DNA from 4 places in the Paenibacillus sp. 37 genome. Region 2 is predicted to be linked to each of the others. Evidence: riboswitches for the same ligand, from Rfam matches in the RefSeq annotation. Region 2 holds a riboswitch; each other region holds the start of a gene.
What was found. Region 2 has a riboswitch for cyclic di-AMP ahead of F0220_RS07170 (HAD family hydrolase). Riboswitches for the same ligand answer to the same signal wherever they lie in the genome.

Region 1 (4,965 bases), 690 kb from region 2:
CCATTTGCCCGCCTTGGGCCCGAATAAATGTTTGTTCAGGTCCTCATAAGAGCGGGACCCGGTATCGTGAGCGATCAGCATCATTTTGGTACCTAACCAGACAAAGAGCATGGTGGATAAGCCTATGGTGACGGTGGCCCATTTGCCATACTGGGTAAAAAACTGCAAAATTTCCTGCCCTGTAGCGAAGCCGGCTCCGACAACCGTTCCGATGTATGTAAATGCGATCTGCAGCACCCGAAATGCCTGTTTCATGTGTTTCCCCTCTCAGGCCCCTGTATAGTTTGGACATGCGGGTACCATGGTACAAGGTATGCTTGACCCACGAAAGTCATGACAATCGATAATGTGCTTTGGCTTGAATTGTGTCTCAATGACAGCCCCCAGGCAATTTCGCTTGAACTTATAGATAGATATATGATACTTTTACCTCATAGGATAGGCTTGGGAGGTCAAATCATGGAATTATTGAAACAACGAATTTTACAAGAGGGTGTTGTTATCTCGGATCAAGTATTAAAGCTGGATGGTTTGTTGAACCACCAGATTGATCCTGCATTAACGATGGAGATGGGACGTGAGTTTGCTGCCCGTTTTCGTGAAAGTGGAGTAACTCGGGTAATCACGGTAGAATCCTCAGGGATTCCGGTTGCGTTTGCCGCAGCCTATGAACTTGGGGTGCCCCTTGTATTCGCCCGTCGTAAAAAAACACTTCTAGCTGATCCTGATGCTTACTGTGAACGTGTACCGTCCTTTACCAAAGGAATTGTAACTGACATTATGGTATCCCGCGAGTTCATTCATGAGAATGACCGCATTTTGTTCATTGATGATATTATTGCCAATGGAGATGCGGCTCGTGGCGTCATCAAAATTATTGAGCGTTCTGGCGCGGAACTCGTCGGATTCGGCGTTGTGGTCGAGAAAAGTTTCCAGGCAGGGGCACGCACGATTCGTGAACAGGGTATTCCGGTGGAAGCCTTGGTACGCATTCGTTCCCTGAACGATGGAACAGTACAATTTGACGATAACGAAATGTGACATTTTAAAGGAATAGGGCCTATTTTTTGAACTATGCCTTTGCATGACCGCCGATTTCATTTATAATGGGGTTATGTTAGGGAGAGGAGGCAACACCATGGGGAACCAACCGGCAACAGAACAATTTTTTAATGATAAGCTGGCGGAATCGAAAGTTCATTTTGAACGTGCCCTAGATTGTAAACATACGGAATTCGATGACCTTTATCCCTATATGATTGAACATCCTCAATTTTTCTGGTACAAACGCTATGTTGCCTGGTCAGAATTACTGACGATTGTAGGCTTGTGCGAAGAGTTGTCCTTCTCTTGGAAAGAACAATTTACATCGCATCAAGTGGAGTACCTTGAAGAACGTGTGATGTCCGCCAAAGTGCTTGATTTTTGGTTCGAGAAGAACGACAGCAAAGAGCACGCACAGCGGTAACTTTCAGTCGGGACATAATTTCGAATGACATGACAGTCTAATACAGTCACGTGAGACCTAAATGACATTTCATTTAGGTCTCTTTTTGTAAATAAATTTGGAAAATAGGAGCCATGCGAATGATTAGTGATACAGAATTGGACGCCCTGCGTCTGTCAGGTGAGAAAGTTAGAGTAGTACGGGACGAGCTGGAATCGAACGATGTAACCGGGATTGTTGTTGCCTGGGATGGCGAGCAGGTACTTATCCGACGTCAGAATCGACGTGTAGTTAAGCTGGATCGCAGTTACAAATATCAGCTGTTCAGCGAGCCGCGCCAGAGTCCACTTAGTGAGTAATAGCTTATGATTATGGCAGAGCCATGAGCGTTTAAATGTTTGGAATTACCATGATATCTTGGCATAATTGGCTCACTCGGGAGAGAAGATAGGTACAGTGAGGAAGATCTGTAACTATAAGCCGAGAGGGTGTGCTACAAGCCATGACATTGATGAATGATAAAGTTCATGCCTACAAGGATCAGATTGGAGCATTAAGCGATGTACTGCCAGGTGTGGTGAAGTCGTATCATGAGTTTACCGGAGAATGTTTCCAACCTGGCGTGATTGATGCCAAGACAAAACAGCTAATTGCGCTTGGGATTGGATTATTCGCCAACAATGAGGTATGTACCTTCTACCATGTAGAAGAAGCCCGTGCCAAGGGAGCAACAGATCAGGAGATTATGGAGACCGTTGCGGTGGCCGGAGCTGTTGGAGGAGGACATGCCCTCTCTCAGGGTGCGATGCGAGTGCAGAAGGCGCTGAATTAGTAAGCGATGCAACATACATTTTTCTAAGTACAAAAAAGGCATCCGGTTAATAACCGATGCCTTTTTGTATGTGAATTACATTTTACCTAACATTTTATCATACATAAACTGTCCAGTTACCCGACGTGCTGTTACGTAACGATCATTGAAGTATGGATTCGATAACTTCGTGACGCTTACACCTTTACTGCTGGAGGCATGAGCGAATTGTCCGCCGCCGATATATACACCTGTATGTGAAATACCTTTGCCTGTTGTATTAAAGAACACCAGATCACCTGTCCGAACATTGCTCTTGGATACTGGCGTACCTGCTTTGGCTTGTTGCTGAGAAGTACGTGGCAATTCAATGCTGTATTTGTTGAAAAGATATCTCATAAAACCAGAACAGTCGAAGCCGGCTACAGTCGTGCCACCCCATTTGTAAGGAATACCTGTCATGTTGTTCACTACGGAGTTGATACTGCTTGCCTCTGTGCTTGTTGCCCCGGATGTAAATAATACAGCTGCTCCAAAAATGGAGATAATCAGTTTTTTCAAAATCAATGTTCTCCCTTCGATGCCTACGGAGTTAGCTAAGGGTTCGGTAGAAGGTTCCCTATATTTCCTATGTATAAGAATAATTCACCCAAATTGGTTCCCCCGTTTTCAAACATGAAACTCGGCAATGAATAATTAAGTTTTTGTAACTATTTGAAACTATATTGCATAAATGCGTAATTGTCAAACCTATTTAAAACCCTTCGTAATACCTCAATGTTAGCGGAATTAAGGTTTTTATATGAAAGAAGGGATCAAGTTTGGGTACCATTCATGACAAAAACGTCATTATTGGTTCGTTTAAGACGAATTTGGATAAATAAATAGGTTTGTCATGAGTTAAAAGAACTATCCCGTTATGTAGAATTAGAGAGATTATATTCATTAAGTTGCATATATTGACAAAAATCGATTTTTTGCATATTATCTGATTATCCAATCCACATATTGGATTAAAATTGATTTTATTATGCGATAATTACAAATAAAGGAGGTTTAAGGACGCGTTTCATAAGTAAAGTAGAAGTGGAAGATTTATAAAAACGAACATAGGAGAGTGTTACATTTGAAAGCGAAGAAAATAATTACTTTTGTCCTGGCATGTACGATGGTGTTCTCAGCAGTTGGAATGGCAGTTCTCCCTGTAGGGACGGTATCTGCTGCGGATGCTTCAGGTACTACAGCGAGTATTTCTGATATTTTGAAGAACCAGCTGCCGGATGGAGGTTGGAGAAAAGATTATAAACAGACAAGTGGAGAGTGGGCGAAGTCCACGATAGACAACAAGGCTACATACTCAGAAATTAGAAGATTGGCGAAGGAATTTAAAAAGACGAATGATCCCCGATACTCCACAGCTGCAATCAAAGGGATTAACTTTTTGATCAACATGCAGTATTCAAACGGCGGATGGCCACAAGTTTACCAAAGCTCCGGATATCACAAGCATATCACTTACAATGATGATGCCATGATTAACGTAATGATCATGCTGGATGAAGTAGCAGCACGCAAAGGTGATTTCTCGTTTATAGACAGCACACTTGCTAACCGTAGTAAAAATTCAGTTGCCAAAGGTGTGGAGGCGATTTTGAATACACAGGTCGTTTCAGGTGGTAAGCTGACAGCTTGGGGACAACAACATGATTCCAGTTCCCTTAAACCAGCGAGCGCAAGAATCTACGAAGTGCCATCGCTGACAGCTGGAGAGAGTGTAACGATTGTTAAATTTCTGAAAACCAGACCTGCTAACGCTAAAATTACCGCATCCATTAAAGGAGCGGAGGCTTGGTTTAACAAGGTGAAAATTACGGGGTACAAATATGAAAGAGCTAATGGAGATAGTAAAATTATCGCTGATTCCAAAGCAGCACCAATTTGGGCACGCTTCTATGAGATAGGAACAGATAAACCAATCTTTATTGGTCGTGACGGGGTAGTTAAATACAAATTAAGTGATATTGATAAAGAAAGAAGAGGCGGGTATGCATGGTATGGCAACTGGCCTTCCAAGCTGTAATTTGTAGTATGCTTCCGTTTTAATGAACCAAACTCTTAGTAGTTAAAGGTAAAGCCTGAATCGACATGGACGTCTGGTTCGGGCTTTATTGTTATTATTTTCAGTGTTGACATGATAGATTCCACATGATATATTATTTCTTGTCGCCGATATTGATCACGGAGATACAATATGCGGTCGTGGCGGAATTGGCAGACGCGCACGGTTCAGGTCCGTGTGGGCTAACCCCCGTGGAGGTTCGAGTCCTCTCGACCGCATCTAATAAAAAGACTCCTTAAGCGTTAGCTTAAGGAGTCTTTTTTTGCATTTTTTGATATAACACTAGATTTAGTATCCAACAGGTTAGTGTTTAGCTGCACGTACAGCAAATGTCTTCCATCAGCCATACGGAACGTTTATTGTGCTGCGGTAACATTAACGCTGTCAATATTTGGTCCTTCCGATCCAGTGGTAACCACTTTCAATGTATTGGTCCCCATGTTCATGGGGACCTGTATTGTTTTTTCAACCCAAGTGGACCAGCTTCCCGTTGCCGGAAAGGGGTCGTTGCTAATGACTTTGGTTCCGTTCACAAAAATGTCGAGGTTACGGGTTCCGCTTTCCAGCGCATAACGAAACTTTACGTTT
Region 2 (4,965 bases):
ACAGATATCGCAGGCGGCTCGCAGTTCGGGTACACCTTGTTATCCGTTATCCTGTTATCGAACCTGATGGCCGTTGTCCTTCAGTCGCTGGCTGGCAAACTCGGTATCGTCACTGGACGGGATCTGGCTCAAGCCTGTCGTGAACGTTTCAGCATGCCTGTTGTCGTGATGTTATGGATTCTGTGTGAACTCGCCATTGCAGCTACCGATCTGGCTGAGGTCATAGGTTCTGCTATCGCATTAAAGCTGTTATTTAACATCCCCATGTTATATGGCGTTATTATCACCGCAGTTGATGTACTCCTGATTCTTGTACTGCAAAACAAAGGTTTCCGCGCTTTGGAAACACTCGTCATTGTGCTAATGGCGACCATTGCCCTCTGCTTCGGGATTGACCTCTTCCTGGCGAAACCCGATATGGGCGGTGTTCTCCATGGTTTTGTACCAAATGTTGAGATTTTGCAAAACCCGGCCATGCTCTATATCGCTATTGGTATTATTGGAGCAACTGTGATGCCGCATAATCTGTATCTGCATTCTTCCATTGTGCAGACCCGTCAGATCGAACAGACCCCACAGGGCAAAAAAGAAGCTATTCGGTACTCGACCATGGATTCTACAATCGCGTTGACACTGGCCCTGTTCATCAATGCGGCCATCCTTATTGTATCTGCTGCTGTATTCCACAGTGCTGGTATGACGCAGGTTGCCGAGATCGCAGATGCCTATCATCTGCTGACACCTCTATTGGGTACTACGGTTGCAAGTATTCTGTTCGGTGTGGCGCTGCTAGCATCAGGTCAGAACTCTACCCTTACAGGTACACTCGCTGGGCAGATCGTTATGGAAGGTTTCCTGAACATTCGAATTCCGGCTTGGCTGCGCAGACTGGTCACACGTCTGATCGCCATCATCCCGGCGGTAATTGTGACAGCCATTGCAGGAGAACATGGCACAGAAGAACTGCTCATTTTGAGCCAGGTCGTGCTGTCTCTTCAATTACCTTTTGCTGTAATCCCTCTGGTGATGTTCACGAGTGATAAAAAAAGCATGGGTGCATTTGCCAACAAATTGTGGCTCAAAATCATCTCATGGGTCATTACAGCTGTTATCGTTATGCTAAATGTATATCTGATCATTCAGACGATTCGGTTACTCTAATCTCGTTCTTATCGACTAAATCCTAAAAAGGCTGATCAACTCCGGTATTCTATACCCAAGTTGATCAGCCTTTATTGTTGCAATACAGCAACATGTTTCCTTTTATAATAAAACTCATACTCCAATAAATAACCATCTGAATCTAATCCTGATTTGGCATCAGTAACGGCAGGAGTTGATCCAATGAATCCACAGTCCAATCCGCACGTTTGTCATCCGATAGTTCTGGCTGGAATCTTCCGTAACCCTGCATAATTCGAATCGTACGCATGCCCAGCTTCCGAGCAGGTATAATGTCGTTATCGATCCGATCACCGATCATGACGGCTTCCTCCGGTTCACAACCAGCCTGCTTCAAGGCCACAGCGTATAACTCAGGGTCTGGCTTGGACACTCCTTCTTCAGCCGAACACGCCAGAACATCAACATACTTCCGCAAGCCGTAGCTCTCCAGTCTCTCTTCCGTTCCAGGACTCTGATTGGCAATAATGCCAATGCGATAATACCGTGACAACTGCTGAAGAACGGAATCCGCTGAAGGAAAAGGACGTTCAAGATCTTTTTGAAATTTCAGCTTGTCCTGAATCTGTTTTTGGTGTCCCTCGTCTTCAACGAATGTGCGAATCGCCACTCTCATAGGCCATTGCTCATATTTCTGGTAACAGTTCGCGAACAGTTCGCGTACCGCCTCAATTGTCACCGGATACCCCAAAGTACAAGCTTCACGGACGAACTGTCCGATAATATCATCAACCGGCTCCCATTCATCCACCAGCGTATCTCCAACATCAAAAAACAACCATTTCAATCCACCTACATCCGGCACGCCAATTCCTCCTTGTAAGCATAAAAAAGAAGACTCACCATCCTGCATGAGTCTCCTCAAACTTCCGTTTATCGATACATTCAATTATAACAGGCACCTTACACCTGAGCAATCACAAGCTATGGCATTAACCATTGAGGAGAAAGCCAACTTCCCCATTGAGCGAATATACAATCCGGTCTGCGCCCATGCCCCGATAGATGCCCTTAGGATGACTCTGCTCCGTAATCACGCACAGGGATTTCGAAGTCCATGAACGACAGATCTGTAAATAACGACAGGTCAGATTCAGGCTGTTCTCGAAAATAAACACGTTACCTACGCTGCCATGCGGCAAAAACCATTTTTGAGCTGCAGCTGTATTCATGCGAATGACATGTTCTACTCCGATTCTACGGAGTCTGCGCTCTTCCCCTGCACTGTTGGTTAGAACGGCAAACGGCATTTTTTTGTACATCAGCAATTTAATAAATTTGCGTCCTGCTTCATTTGGAGCAGTCACTAAAATCATCTCAGTATCCATCATTCGTTCCTCCCTTGGCGTGAAAAGACAACAAAAAAGAAGCGTGGGGGACCAAGGCCTCCCGAACGCTTCTTAAATAACCCATGGCGAAAACACCATGAACCAGCGTACGGCTTGTTGCCTCTCCCTTTAACGCTTACGAGGTTAGCTGACGGATTCGGGCGCGAGAGTCGCCCTATTTCCGGCTGTCACCGGAAAATTCACCCCATGAATGCCCACTGTCCTGGACAGCGCATTCCGTTGGTTCCCCCGTTTCCCATTCATCAATGAATGGAAACTCAGCGATTAAAACATCGTTCGTATATCTTAAGGTAAGATCGAGCGATATTATCGTTTGTTTCGTTTTTCAAGTACAATTTAGTTTAAATTGAAATTACGTTATGAATCATACACCCCCGCCATGACGGTGTAAAGTCCTTACAGATCACCAAATCGGCAGATTTTTGCCAATACTCGTTTATAATAACGCTTACAATAAGGTTATACTCTATCCACCTCTTCAAGGCTATCTAATTCTCACTCTGACGAAAATCACTTCGCAATTCATTCACGTATTCTGCACAACTTGCCTGTTTTGATGCTTTTAACACCACATTAGTTTTGCAATATTTAATTGTAGCCAATATAATAGAAGATATAAGAGTAAATAAATGGAGGCGATTTAGATGACAGTCTACGATTACAAAGTGAATACCCTTCGCGGTCAAGAAGTTGAAATGTCCGACTACCGTGACAAAGTGCTCCTGATTGTGAATACGGCAAGCTCATGCGGCCTTACTCCTCAATTCAAAGGTCTGCAAGAACTGCAAGACAAGTTTCAAGATGCTCCATTTGAAGTTCTTGGTTTCCCAAGCAACCAGTTTGCACAGGAAAAAGGATCTTCCGACGATATTGCCGAGTTCTGTCAGATGAATTATGGCGTAAGCTTCCCAATGTTTGAGAAAATTGATGTAAACGGCTCAAGCGCTCACCCTCTTTTCCAACACCTTAGCACAGAAGCTCCTGGCCTGCTCGGTTCCAAAGCAATCAAATGGAACTTCACCAAATTCCTTGTGGATCAGAACGGACAGGTACTGAAACGTTATGCTCCCAAAACAACACCGGACAAGATTGAAGAAGATATCAAGAACTTACTTCAAAAATAATACACAGGCCACCCGTAGCCGTAAGGTAGAGCACCATTGCCCCGGTAATGGATGGCTTTTTTTCTCAACCCAGATGTCATACTGTTCGAAAAAGACAAAAAAAGAAGCTCTCCAATAACGGAAAGCTTCTTCTTCATCGTTCATATGATGCGGTCGAGAGGACTCGAACCTCCACGGGCATACGCCCACTACCCCCTCAAGATAGCGTGTCTGCCATTCCACCACGACCGCATGTCGTAAATAATCGGCAACAGAATTGATTATACCGGGCTCAGAACTAAAAGTAAAGTATTTTTTAATACTACTTTTTCAGCTAGGCATTTTCATCAAAAATCGCATAATCTCGTCATCTTTACCCATGAACTGCATATTATTAGATTTGATCTCCTCTTTTTCGGTAAGAGCCGATCTTGTTGATTCATTTATATATAGTCCTTCCTTCTATAATAGTTCTCCCTGCACTCCACCACATAAATAACACATTAAGTTATATAAAATAACACAAATATTAAATTACAGATTTAATCCATTAAATTTTACGGATACCATTGACAAAAAGCGGACATTTATGGGAAGATAACTATCATATAATTCGGATTTATAAACATAAAGCAAACAAAAAGGATTATAAATGTCACTATAAGTGACATTTAACGAACACAGGAGGCGAATGATTGTGAACCGTGGGAATAAGCTGCTCGATTATGTCAACCTGCTTGATTCCTCTATTCAGGTTGGAGGGTTCACCCATTCCTTCGGCATGGATATCCATATCAGGGAGGGTACCATTCGTAATGCTGAAGATCTCGAATCATTCATGCGTTGTCAGTTGCATCCCAGCATCGTTCGTCTTGAAGGTATGGCCATCAAAGGCATCTATACCGCAGCAGATCACAAAGATACATGGCGGATAGCTCTAATCGACAAGCTCGTCCATGTTCAGCGAACCCCTGGAGATCTCAGAGAACAAGCTGCCGCCATGGGTAAACGATTGATCAGACTTGCACGTGCTCTGCACCCCTGGATTGAATTCAGCCAGCTCGAACAGATCTTTGCCAAATACGATTCGGTTGGCTGCCTCTCCACTGTTCACGCCTGGATTAACCACCACCTCGACATCCCGGTCGAGGAGGCGGTCCTTGGTTACCTGCATTCAGCCATGAATGCCTGCATAACCGAAGCCTCCAAAGTCATTCCCCTGAACAACGATACAACCAAGGATCTGATGGTCAGCCTGGCCACAGATCTGGAGAATGAATGGAAGACCGTCAGCGCCTCGGCTGCGGATGGACTGGCACAGCCAACCTCGA
Region 3 (4,965 bases), 1.6 Mb from region 2:
CGACGAATGGCTACCGTATCATCACGGCCTTCAACCACAATGACTTCTTTTATCATGTTCCATTTCTTCCTTTCTAACGCAAAAAGAAGAGGAATATCCTCTTCTCTGCCAAACGGCGGGGGAGACTGAATTCAGACTCCTCCGCCGCATATTCCGCATGAATCATTCATGCAACTATTTTATAGCATTCCCATTTCAAAGTAAAACGATTTTAGTTCGCTTCCGGCTTCACCGGACCGATCACGTAGACCGTCTTGCCTTTCTTACGTCCAAAATTCAGGGCATGCTTCACACTGTCATAATACACATCAATTTTGTTGCCTTTAATCGCGCCGCCTGTGTCTTCCGCACGACGGAATCCCAGACCTTCGATATATACCCACCAGCCAATTGGAATGACTTTGGGATCAACCGCGATGGTGCGCCCTTCCGTTACACGAGTACCGGAAGCTGTTTTAGTTCCAATGCCAGGCTCTTCAGAAGAGTAGGCAGTCATAGATACATTTTTAAGTACTTTGGAGTATTTAAAAGAAGTCCCGGATACGGTAATCACTTTGCTGCCCGAGGCAGATGTTTTCTTCGAGTTCGTTGTTGTAGCCTTTTTGGTTGTTGAAGTTTGAGCCGATACGGTCTGAATCTCAGGTTCTTTCACGACCGGTTTTGCTTTGGTGCCGACAGCGATCACTTTATCTACACGATTATTCGCGACAGATTTGCGGACCATTTTTTTGGAGACCAATTCTCCATCCTGAAATACCTTTTCGATATGCTGCACAAGTTTGCCTTCTTTGCCGTTCACAACGACACGGTTATCCCCTTTGTACAAGCTAGGGTCAGCCGTTTTAATGACTTTGTAAGCGATCGGTTGCTCTACTTCGACTGTACGCTTTGTTACGCGCACTACACGGATCTTCATCTCCGCTTTGATCGCAGTTCCAAGCGCCGGATACACTTTATCATTACTTTCAACTTGAATACCTGATTTTTGAATTGCATCTTCTACCGATGAATCCGTTGTATACAGAGTCTTGGTGTCTCCGTCTGCCGTAATGTTAACTGGAACGGCCCGCTCAATAACAATTCGGTCTCCATCTGTAATTGCCCCGTTCATGGACATGGATACCTTATCGTGAGGGCTGACTGTGATCGACTGCTCCTCCAGCATTTCCTGAAGCATTCCTGTACGAGTCTCTACCACCTGAGCTTTGCCATCAATAACCAGTGAAATTTGTTTCCCGGCCTGACCGTAAACGACTAACAAGATCATGATTGTAAGCGCAATTGAGAAAATCGCGATCAATGCCATTTGACGCATGTTCTCATGCTTCCACCGCAACGCGAAAGACTTACTGGATGATCGTGACTCATGGGTCTCTTCTGGTTGGAATGTGCCCACTTCTCCGTCCTCCTTCATAGCCTCGCCGTCTAAAGTAATGCATGATGTCTTTGACGTGACTATACCAAATTTTCTACAGAACACAGATTGGACCAACATAATCCGGTTCTGCACCATGAATCAATCTTCGCAACATGATGTCATCCTCCTGAATACCTACCGTATGATGACAATATTTCTTTTATTCAAAAACAAAAAAGCCAAAGAAAGAGTGTAAGAGGAACTCTTTCGTGGCTTCCGAATGATTTTGAATATCGGAAATTCATGCACGAGGTTGCCTCTCTTTTTCCGCTTGCGAGGTTAGCTGTCGGGTTCGGGCGAAAGAGAGCCGCCCTATCTTGGGTCACCCGCTCATGGCGGACGCCCTTGAATTCACCCCGAGACCCAAAGAAGAAATCAAATACGGCTTCGCAGTTCCCTTCGCTGCTTTTGGGTCAGCGAACGTTGCGCATCGGCCAAATACACCGATGTTTAAGCCCTATTGGTTCCCCCGCTCTCCGTTAACGGAGACTCAGCGAGACTGATTCATGAAAGTAATGTTGTTTCATCGGAAAGTGTCCCTTTGTTCATCCCCCGAACATCTGTCCAATTTTCCGCACAACAATTCACTGAAAAGATGATATCCTGTTTTGATGCATGTTGTAAAGCGTTGATCAAGTACGTTTTTCTGAATATTTGGTTAAAATATTGTAATATTCTTGATTTATTTGGATCAAAGAGCAAATTACCTCCGCTTACCTGCCTTTTTCGCCTCATTTGCTCGTTTTTTTAACGAATTCCAAATCGTTCCATGGCATTTTTGGTTGTTATTGCAGTAATTTCCTCCACCGAAATGCCTTTAATTTCCGCAGCTGCCTCTGCAACCAGACGTACATGCGCTGTCTCATTTCGCTTTCCACGATAAGGGTGAGGTGTCAAATATGGAGCATCTGTTTCAATGAAAAACCGGTCCATAGGAACCTTCTCCAGCACCTCTTTGGGCTGCTTTGCATTTTTGAATGTGATCGGTCCTCCGAAGGAGAGATGGAAGCCCATATCGAGACAACTTTTGGCTGTTTCCCAGCTGCCCGAGAACGAGTGCATCACACCACCAACTTCACCCGCTTTCTCTTCACGCAAAATTCTTATGATATCCTCATGTGCATCCCGATTATGGATGACAATCGGCATGTTTACTTCACGCGCCAAAGCAATTTGTTGTCGTAATACGCGATGCTGTATTTCTTTTGGTGATGTATCCCAATGATAATCCAATCCAATCTCACCGATCGCAACCACTTTTTCATGTTTGCATAAAGATGCAATCCACTCCAAATCGCCGTCCTGCATTATGATCGCATCTACGGGATGCCACCCTACAGCTGCATATATAAAGTCATATGTTTCAGCGAGTTTCATTGTGGTTGGAATTGTCTCCCGGTTAAAACCAATGTTGATCATGCGACCAACTCCTGCATCCACAGCACGCTGAATCATGTCCTCGCGGTCCTCGTCGAATTGTGGTGCATCCAGATGTGTATGTGTGTCGAACAGCATCATGTCTGTATCTCCCTTCATGTCGAAATAACGACTATCTTCTTTTTCAAAATCAAATTTGTAAAATTCAATAATTCAATGACTCATACATAAAACATTTTGGGTATCTGTGTATTACATCATTACATTTGTTTCTTCACAACTACAATATATAGAAGATATACGGATATTCTGATCTATATATTGCTAATTGTGCTCATTCTTCCTGCTTGCATTTACAAAATTATGTCGATCTACATATACGCCCCATTAAAGCAGATTACTGTATCATGAAAAATAGCTCTTTTAGAAAGTGTTTTGATATCGAAATTCTTCATCGGATTATACCCACACGATTACAAGAAATAGGGGCGTATATGTGACGGTAATTCGTGAATAATCGCATCCACCTTATTTTGCGGGTAATACAAATGATGTTTCCCTCGGTGAAGCCCACTGATGGAACGGACAATGTCAGATACTTCTGACAACTCACGTAAATTGTCCTGTCGATCCAGAAGAAGAATCTGCTTATCTGTGGATTCATCCGGACGAAACACATCATACGGATTATCCGAGGGAAAATCAATTTCAAGATCATATTCGGGATCGAGACCAGCCTGTACAAAAGCTTCCCGAATCTCTTCCATCATTGTCAAGTCGACCTGTTCAAGCTCTACATACTTATATAACTTGCGATCCATAAAACGTTCGCATAACTCACTTAGAACAGTATCGTCCTCCTTTCGCCACTGTGTAAATGCCGTCTGAATTAAGGCTTCATCCAACTGCAAATATTCATCCACGGATAATTCTCCTCCAAATAATTGAGGGAGTGGATCAATCATGAAGCGAAATTGAAAACCATGCTGTATGAGTGTTTTTGCTCGCTTGAATATTTGCCGCAATATAATTTCAGAACTACGAGTTACCGGATGGAAGTAAATCTGCCAATACATCTGGTACCGAGACATGAGGTAATCCTCCACAGCATGCATGCCTGACTCCTTGACTACAATCCGCCCATGATAAGGACGCAGCATCCGAAGGATACGATCAAGGTCAATCGTGCCGTAATTTACACCTGTAAAATAGGCATCCCTGAGCAAATAGTCCATTCGGTCTGCATCAAGCGGACTGGTCACCAAGTTCACCACAATCGGCTTTTCATACGTTTTTTGGATGACAGACGCTACTTTCTCAGGAAAATCAGGAGCATACCGTCTTAAGATCGCCCCTACTTCGGTATCACCTGTAATAATGCGACAAGTCCAATCTTCGTGATTCATGTCAAAAGCTTCCTCGATGGAGTGAGAGAATGGCCCATGCCCGAGATCATGAAGTAGAGCTGCACACAGAGCTACAATCTTTTCTTCCTTCGGCCAATCCGAATAATGACTTCTTTCAAATTGAGAGATGATCTTGCGTGTGATCTCATAAACACCTAGTGAATGTGAGAACCGACTATGCTCTGCTCCGTGAAAGGTAAGGTAAGAAGTACCCAGCTGACGAATCCGGCGTAGACGCTGAAATTCCGGGGTGTTAATTAACTGCCATATAACCGGATCTTGCACGTGGATATAATTATGTACCGGATCTTTGAATACTTTCTCTTCCGTTAAACGTTGTTCCATGTCGACTCACTCCTTTAATTCCTTTTATATTAACGCTTTGAGCTCTGCGATTCACCTAATATTCGACACCATATGACGAACTTTGTCGAATGAAGTGGTTTTGTCGTTTTCCAAATCGACAAAGCTGACATTGAGGTTTAAATGCGAAAAACTGCTGCCAATCCCTTACCACCAGTAACCTTGTGAAAAACACCCTTAATTTTAAGCTAATTTTAAGGTTGACTGATTTGGGAATCGTTGGTATGATGAGTATCATAAAACATAAAATAATGTCGAATAATGACAAAGATAGTTAGCTGAGAGGAGCACTGATTATAATGATGAAATCAACAGGTATTGTAAGAAAAGTGGACGAACTGGGACGGGTAGTTATTCCAATTGAATTGCGCCGTACGCTCGGTATTGGTGAAAAAGATGCTC
Region 4 (4,965 bases), 2.5 Mb from region 2:
CAAAATGCATTGCATAATCATGCATTGTACTTTATAATGACTCAGTCATCAACATGAGAAGCATACAAAGTATTGTAAGGGGAGAGAACAAGGTTGAAATTAATAAGTCGTTACACCATAATGCTGCTGACCTTTGTCGTTCTGCTGACAACTGCCGTTCCTGTGGCACTTGCAAGTGGGACTACAGACAATTCAAGCAGTAAAAAGCTGGTGCTCGGTACAAGTGCCGATTTTGCACCCTATGAATTCCATAAAGTGATTAATGGCAAAGATGAAATCGTCGGTTTCGATATTGAGATCGCCAAAGAGATTGCCAAAGATCTTGGCGCAGAACTTGTGATTGAGGATATGGGCTTCGACGGTCTTCTGCCTTCATTGCAGAGCGGGCGTGTTGATCTGGTAATTTCAGGTATGACGCCGACGGATGAGCGGAAGAAAAGTATCGATTTTTCCGACACCTATTATAAATCAAAACAAGTGATTATGGTTCGCAATGTGGATAAAGACAAATATCCAACCATGGCAGAACTTGAAAATGCGAAAATTGGCGTTCAGAAAGGCTCCATTCAGGAAACGATCGGACAGAGTATTCCAGGAGCGAAGCTTACTGCGCTTGATAAAATCTCGGATATTGTGCTTCAACTGCAAACAAAACGCATTGACGCGGCAATCGTTGAAGATACCGTTGCTGCAGGTTATCTGGACGATATCATTGGACTTGCTGCTGCTGTTCCGGACGAAGAGCAAGCAGAAGCGGCAATCGGGATTCGCAAAGGTAATACCGAGCTGCTAGCTGCAGTAAATGGAACACTGGAGCGATTGAAAAGTGAAGATAAAATCAATCAGATGGTGACGGACGCCAGCCTCTTAATGGCGGATAAAGCGAACAAATCACAAAATATTTTCCAAGTATTCTGGGAATATAAAAGTTTCTATGCTACAGGTGTAGGATACACACTTCTGTTGTCTGCACTTGGGGTTATCTTCGGGGTAATTATTGGATTGATCATCTGTTTGTTCCGTTTGCATGACGCTGCAATCTTGCGCTGGATCGGTACAGCTTACGTTGAAGTGATCCGTGGCACACCGATGCTGGTACAATTGATGATTATTTACTATGGTTTTTCCCTGAGCTTTGGCATTAACTTCACTGCACTTCAGGCAGGTATCATTACACTTTCAATCAACAGTGGTGCCTATCTGGCGGAGATTTTCCGTGCGGGTATCCAAGGTGTGGATCGTGGTCAGTTGGAGGCAGCGCGTTCATTAGGTATGGGAAGAGGCGCCGCGATGCGTTATATCATATTGCCACAAGCCTTCAAAGCTGTATTACCAGCGATTGGTAATGAATTCATAACTATCATTAAAGAATCCTCCATTATCTCCGTTATCGGTATGGTGGATATTATGTATCAGGCAAGTGTTGTCAAAAACATTACGTACCAAGGATTGAGTCCATTTTTGATTGCAGCAGCCATCTACTTTGTAATGACGTTCATTTTGTCCAAGCTGCTGGGACGACTGGAAAGGAAGTTGAGTGCAAGTGATAGACGTTAGACAATTACACAAATCTTATGGTAATAACGATGTGCTTAAGGGCATAAACGTGACGATTGGCAAAGGTGAGGTTGTCGTGGTCATCGGTCCTTCCGGTTCAGGTAAAAGTACATTCTTGCGTTGTTTGAACCTACTGGAACAGCCTACCTCAGGAGAGATTGATTTTGAAGGCGTGTCAATCACGGACCCCAAGCATAACATTAACGCAACTCGTGAGAAAATGGGCATGGTGTTCCAGCACTTCAACCTGTTCCCACACAAAACGGTAGAGCAAAACATTACGATTGCTCCGATTAAAGTGAAGAAACAATCCACTCTGGAAGCGGAGAAAATTGCTGCTGATTTGCTTAATACCGTGGGCTTGTATGATAAAAAAGATACATTCCCGAATCAGCTGTCCGGTGGACAGAAGCAGCGGATCGCCATTGCTAGAGCATTGGCCATGCAGCCTCATGTCATGCTGTTTGACGAGCCTACGTCGGCATTGGACCCCGAGATGGTCGGTGAGGTACTGGATGTCATGAAACGTCTTGCAGAAGGCGGGATGACGATGGTCATCGTAACCCATGAGATGGGTTTTGCACGTGAAGTGGGAGACCGGATCCTGTTCATGGATGGCGGGGTTATTGTGGAAGAGGGAACACCTGATGAGGTGTTTGGAGCACCGAAAAATTCACGCACACGTGATTTTCTTGCGAAAGTACTCTAAATGAAGTGATTAAATAGCGTTACTGACCTCGAGTCGGTGACGCTATTTTTTGTTTGAAAATAATCAAATATAGGATTCGGAAAAGTAACTATTCTGTTACCAAATATATAGGGGACATCTCGCCCAACAGTTTTAGAGTATTCAGTATTCTTACACGTGCTTACACATGTTAAAACCATTTGGTAAGAATTACTACAAGTTCAGGTTACAAAATTGTGATATATTGAACTCTGCCGAAACTTCCGGACAGGGAGTGCGGGGGATGTAACGATGCAGATTGTGCAGGGGAAGATCTACAGCACACTGCTTGGGGTGAATTAGGGGTACATATCGTTTCAAATGTAATGATGAACCTATAGGGTGGGCTCCTCATCCGAATCCGACAACTAACTTCGCAGGCACAATGAGGGAGGAAGACCATGATTAACAAGAAACGTATAGCCAAAACAGCAGTAGCATTAATGACAACAGCAATGCTCATTCAAGCCGTTCCGGCTCACGCCGATTCAGTTCATGTGGCCAAAGAGGGGGATACCTTCTACACCTTATCGAAACAATACGGAGTAGCAATTAACACGTTAGTTAAAGCAAACAACGACATTTCGCCTTACAACATTTATGGTGGTTTGAAAATTACGATTCCCGGTAAGTCAAACAATGTAGCAGCCGCTGCGGCAGCGGAGAGCAAGACCCAAGCGAAGACTGTTACTACAGCGAGCTTGGACGTTAACGCAGATAACAAAGTTGTTCAAGCCTGGGGTAAAACATTCGATTACAGCAAAGCTGTGAACGTAAAAGCAACGGCATACTCTGCAGATCCGTCTGAAAATGGAGGCTGGGGTGCAGTCGATTATTTCGGAAATGATCTTGAACTGGGCACGATTGCAGTTGATCCTAGTGTAATTCCACTCGGAACCAAAGTACTGGTAACTGGTCATAGCCATCCAGGATTGCCAAAACAGGCTTTTGTAGCCACAGCGCGAGATGTGGGCGGTGCAATCAAAGGTCACCGGATTGATATCTTTATCCCGGGTAGCAAACAGTCTGTAAGCTCATTTGGTTTTCAGGATATCGAGCTGTACATTCTGAAGTAGAGAGAAAATAACATTTAAAATGAATTCAAACAGGGTGTCTGCCAGTCGCTAATTCGCGATTGAACAGCACCCTTTTAATATTCTCATTATTTGGTATCACGGTCATCCTAATCTTTGGCCTTTGGCAATCCCAACATTTCGTCCAAGGTGACCAGTTCATATCCCCGATTACGCAATTCTTCAATGATTTCAGGCAAAGCCTCAACCGTGCCGTTCAGGTTTGATCCTACACCGCCTCCAGCATGTTGCAGAACGATGGAGCCGGGTTTCACGGCAGACAGGATGTTATCTTTCACCTGTTCTTTTGAAAGGCCTTTCCAGTCCAGGGAGTCTACGTTCCAGTTCACAATGCTATAGTGTTGTTTGGCAGCCCATCTCAGCTGTTCTTCATTAATGTCTCCATAAGGCGGCCGAATCATCTTGGGCGTATATCCCGCCAAACGTCGAATAATATCCTCGGTATGTAAAATTTGTTTGCGAAAGGCATTCATCGACAGTTTACTGAATTCAGGATGATTGTAGCTGTGATTACCAACCATATGCCCTTCCTTAACGATGCGTTTCACAAGATCCGGATGTTTCTCAGCACGACTACCCACGATGAAGAATGTAGCTCTGACATTGTATTTCTTCAATACATCCAGTACTTGTGGAGTAAACCGTGGATCAGGTACATCATCGAAAGTCAGTGCAACCTTCTTGGTTGAAGGACCATTGGTTTTGAACGTATCGGCATATTTTTGACGTAACTGTCCCAATGTCAGTTGTTCTTCTTCCGCAGAATCCGAACCTGATACTGATTCACTTGGCGGGCTTGAAACTTCCCGCGCTGAAACTGGAGCATGATATCCTCCGAGAAAAATAACGATAACCATCAGCATAATGAGGCGTACGCGCATAATATCGGCCTCCTTTTCCAAAATGACGTTCTCCTTGGTATACCCGGGGGTTCCATAAAATATGCGCAGTGTGAGAAGTTTCATTGCCGATTTAGCTCATGACAGCCATAATTCCTCCATATATAACATATATAGAAAAGGATAGGTGGATGGGTATGAGTACATATGATTTGAAATCCATACGTTTACAGGTGATTGAAGCAGGAGAAGATAAGGTTTTTCTCGTTACCGGAGGAAAGGCGCATATTGGCGCCGTAGCTACGTTCTACGTGGATCATGAGCGCGTCAGCGGGACGACGGTACATATTCCTGGGCATAAGGAACAAGAACTGTGTGAGCGGCTTGCCCGAAAGGCTGCTCTGCAGCTGAAAGTAACTGTTACGGTGATCATGGGTATTCATTTTGATTCCATCACGCGGATGCAGATCGACGAAATCGTGCAGACTGCAGAGAGGTTGATGGAGGATCATCTGAACAAAGATAAACGGTCTTCCTGACATAAGAGCCATCGAATGTTTTGATTTTATTTGCTAAAATTGAAACGAGTTGTAGATTGTTACGTATGTATGTTTATATACGATGTAATATCGACTAGGAGGAATAACATAATGTCCATTTTCAAACGTTTGCGTGATTTAACCATGTCTAACATCAACGCCATTATTGACAAGGCGGAAGATCCAATCAAGATGACGGACCAATATAT

Region 1: it holds a riboswitch for cyclic di-AMP, as region 2 does, so the genes downstream of both, F0220_RS10485 (C40 family peptidase) here and F0220_RS07170 (HAD family hydrolase) in region 2, are expected to answer to the same signal.
Region 3: it holds a riboswitch for cyclic di-AMP, as region 2 does, so the genes downstream of both, F0220_RS00150 (resuscitation-promoting factor) here and F0220_RS07170 (HAD family hydrolase) in region 2, are expected to answer to the same signal.
Region 4: it holds a riboswitch for cyclic di-AMP, as region 2 does, so the genes downstream of both, F0220_RS17570 (3D domain-containing protein) here and F0220_RS07170 (HAD family hydrolase) in region 2, are expected to answer to the same signal.

What each region holds. Positions count from the first base shown of each region.
Region 1 is NZ_CP043761.1:2,304,944-2,309,908, forward strand. Features, by position in the region: gene F0220_RS10460 (YkvI family membrane protein) at 1-255, opposite strand, end outside; gene F0220_RS10465 (xanthine phosphoribosyltransferase) at 460-1,041, shown strand; gene F0220_RS10470 (hypothetical protein) at 1,139-1,468, shown strand; gene F0220_RS10475 (hypothetical protein) at 1,588-1,806, shown strand; gene F0220_RS10480 (carboxymuconolactone decarboxylase family protein) at 1,950-2,279, shown strand; gene F0220_RS10485 (C40 family peptidase) at 2,355-2,819, opposite strand; cyclic di-AMP (ydaO/yuaA leader) riboswitch at 2,825-2,956, opposite strand; gene pelA (pectate lyase) at 3,376-4,338, shown strand; tRNA gene F0220_RS10495 (tRNA-Leu) at 4,512-4,595, shown strand; gene F0220_RS10500 (glucuronoarabinoxylan endo-1,4-beta-xylanase XynC) at 4,734-4,965, opposite strand, start outside.
Region 2 is NZ_CP043761.1:1,617,895-1,622,859, reverse strand. Features, by position in the region: gene F0220_RS07180 (Nramp family divalent metal transporter) at 1-1,161, shown strand, start outside; gene F0220_RS07175 (HAD family hydrolase) at 1,304-1,987, opposite strand; gene F0220_RS07170 (HAD family hydrolase) at 2,115-2,513, opposite strand; cyclic di-AMP (ydaO/yuaA leader) riboswitch at 2,629-2,804, opposite strand; gene F0220_RS07165 (glutathione peroxidase) at 3,176-3,655, shown strand; tRNA gene F0220_RS07160 (tRNA-Leu) at 3,804-3,886, opposite strand; gene F0220_RS07155 (urease accessory protein UreF) at 4,332-4,965, shown strand, end outside.
Region 3 is NZ_CP043761.1:29,820-34,784, reverse strand. Features, by position in the region: gene rnmV (ribonuclease M5) at 1-56, opposite strand, end outside; gene F0220_RS00150 (resuscitation-promoting factor) at 212-1,396, opposite strand; cyclic di-AMP (ydaO/yuaA leader) riboswitch at 1,670-1,923, opposite strand; gene F0220_RS00145 (TatD family hydrolase) at 2,165-2,935, opposite strand; gene F0220_RS00140 (HD domain-containing protein) at 3,268-4,545, opposite strand; gene F0220_RS00135 (AbrB/MazE/SpoVT family DNA-binding domain-containing protein) at 4,863-4,965, shown strand, end outside.
Region 4 is NZ_CP043761.1:4,107,057-4,112,021, reverse strand. Features, by position in the region: gene F0220_RS17580 (ABC transporter substrate-binding protein/permease) at 121-1,557, shown strand; gene F0220_RS17575 (amino acid ABC transporter ATP-binding protein) at 1,544-2,266, shown strand; cyclic di-AMP (ydaO/yuaA leader) riboswitch at 2,488-2,683, shown strand; gene F0220_RS17570 (3D domain-containing protein) at 2,686-3,360, shown strand; gene F0220_RS17565 (polysaccharide deacetylase family protein) at 3,468-4,259, opposite strand; gene F0220_RS17560 (prenylated flavin chaperone LpdD) at 4,415-4,756, shown strand; gene F0220_RS17555 (PspA/IM30 family protein) at 4,868-4,965, shown strand, end outside.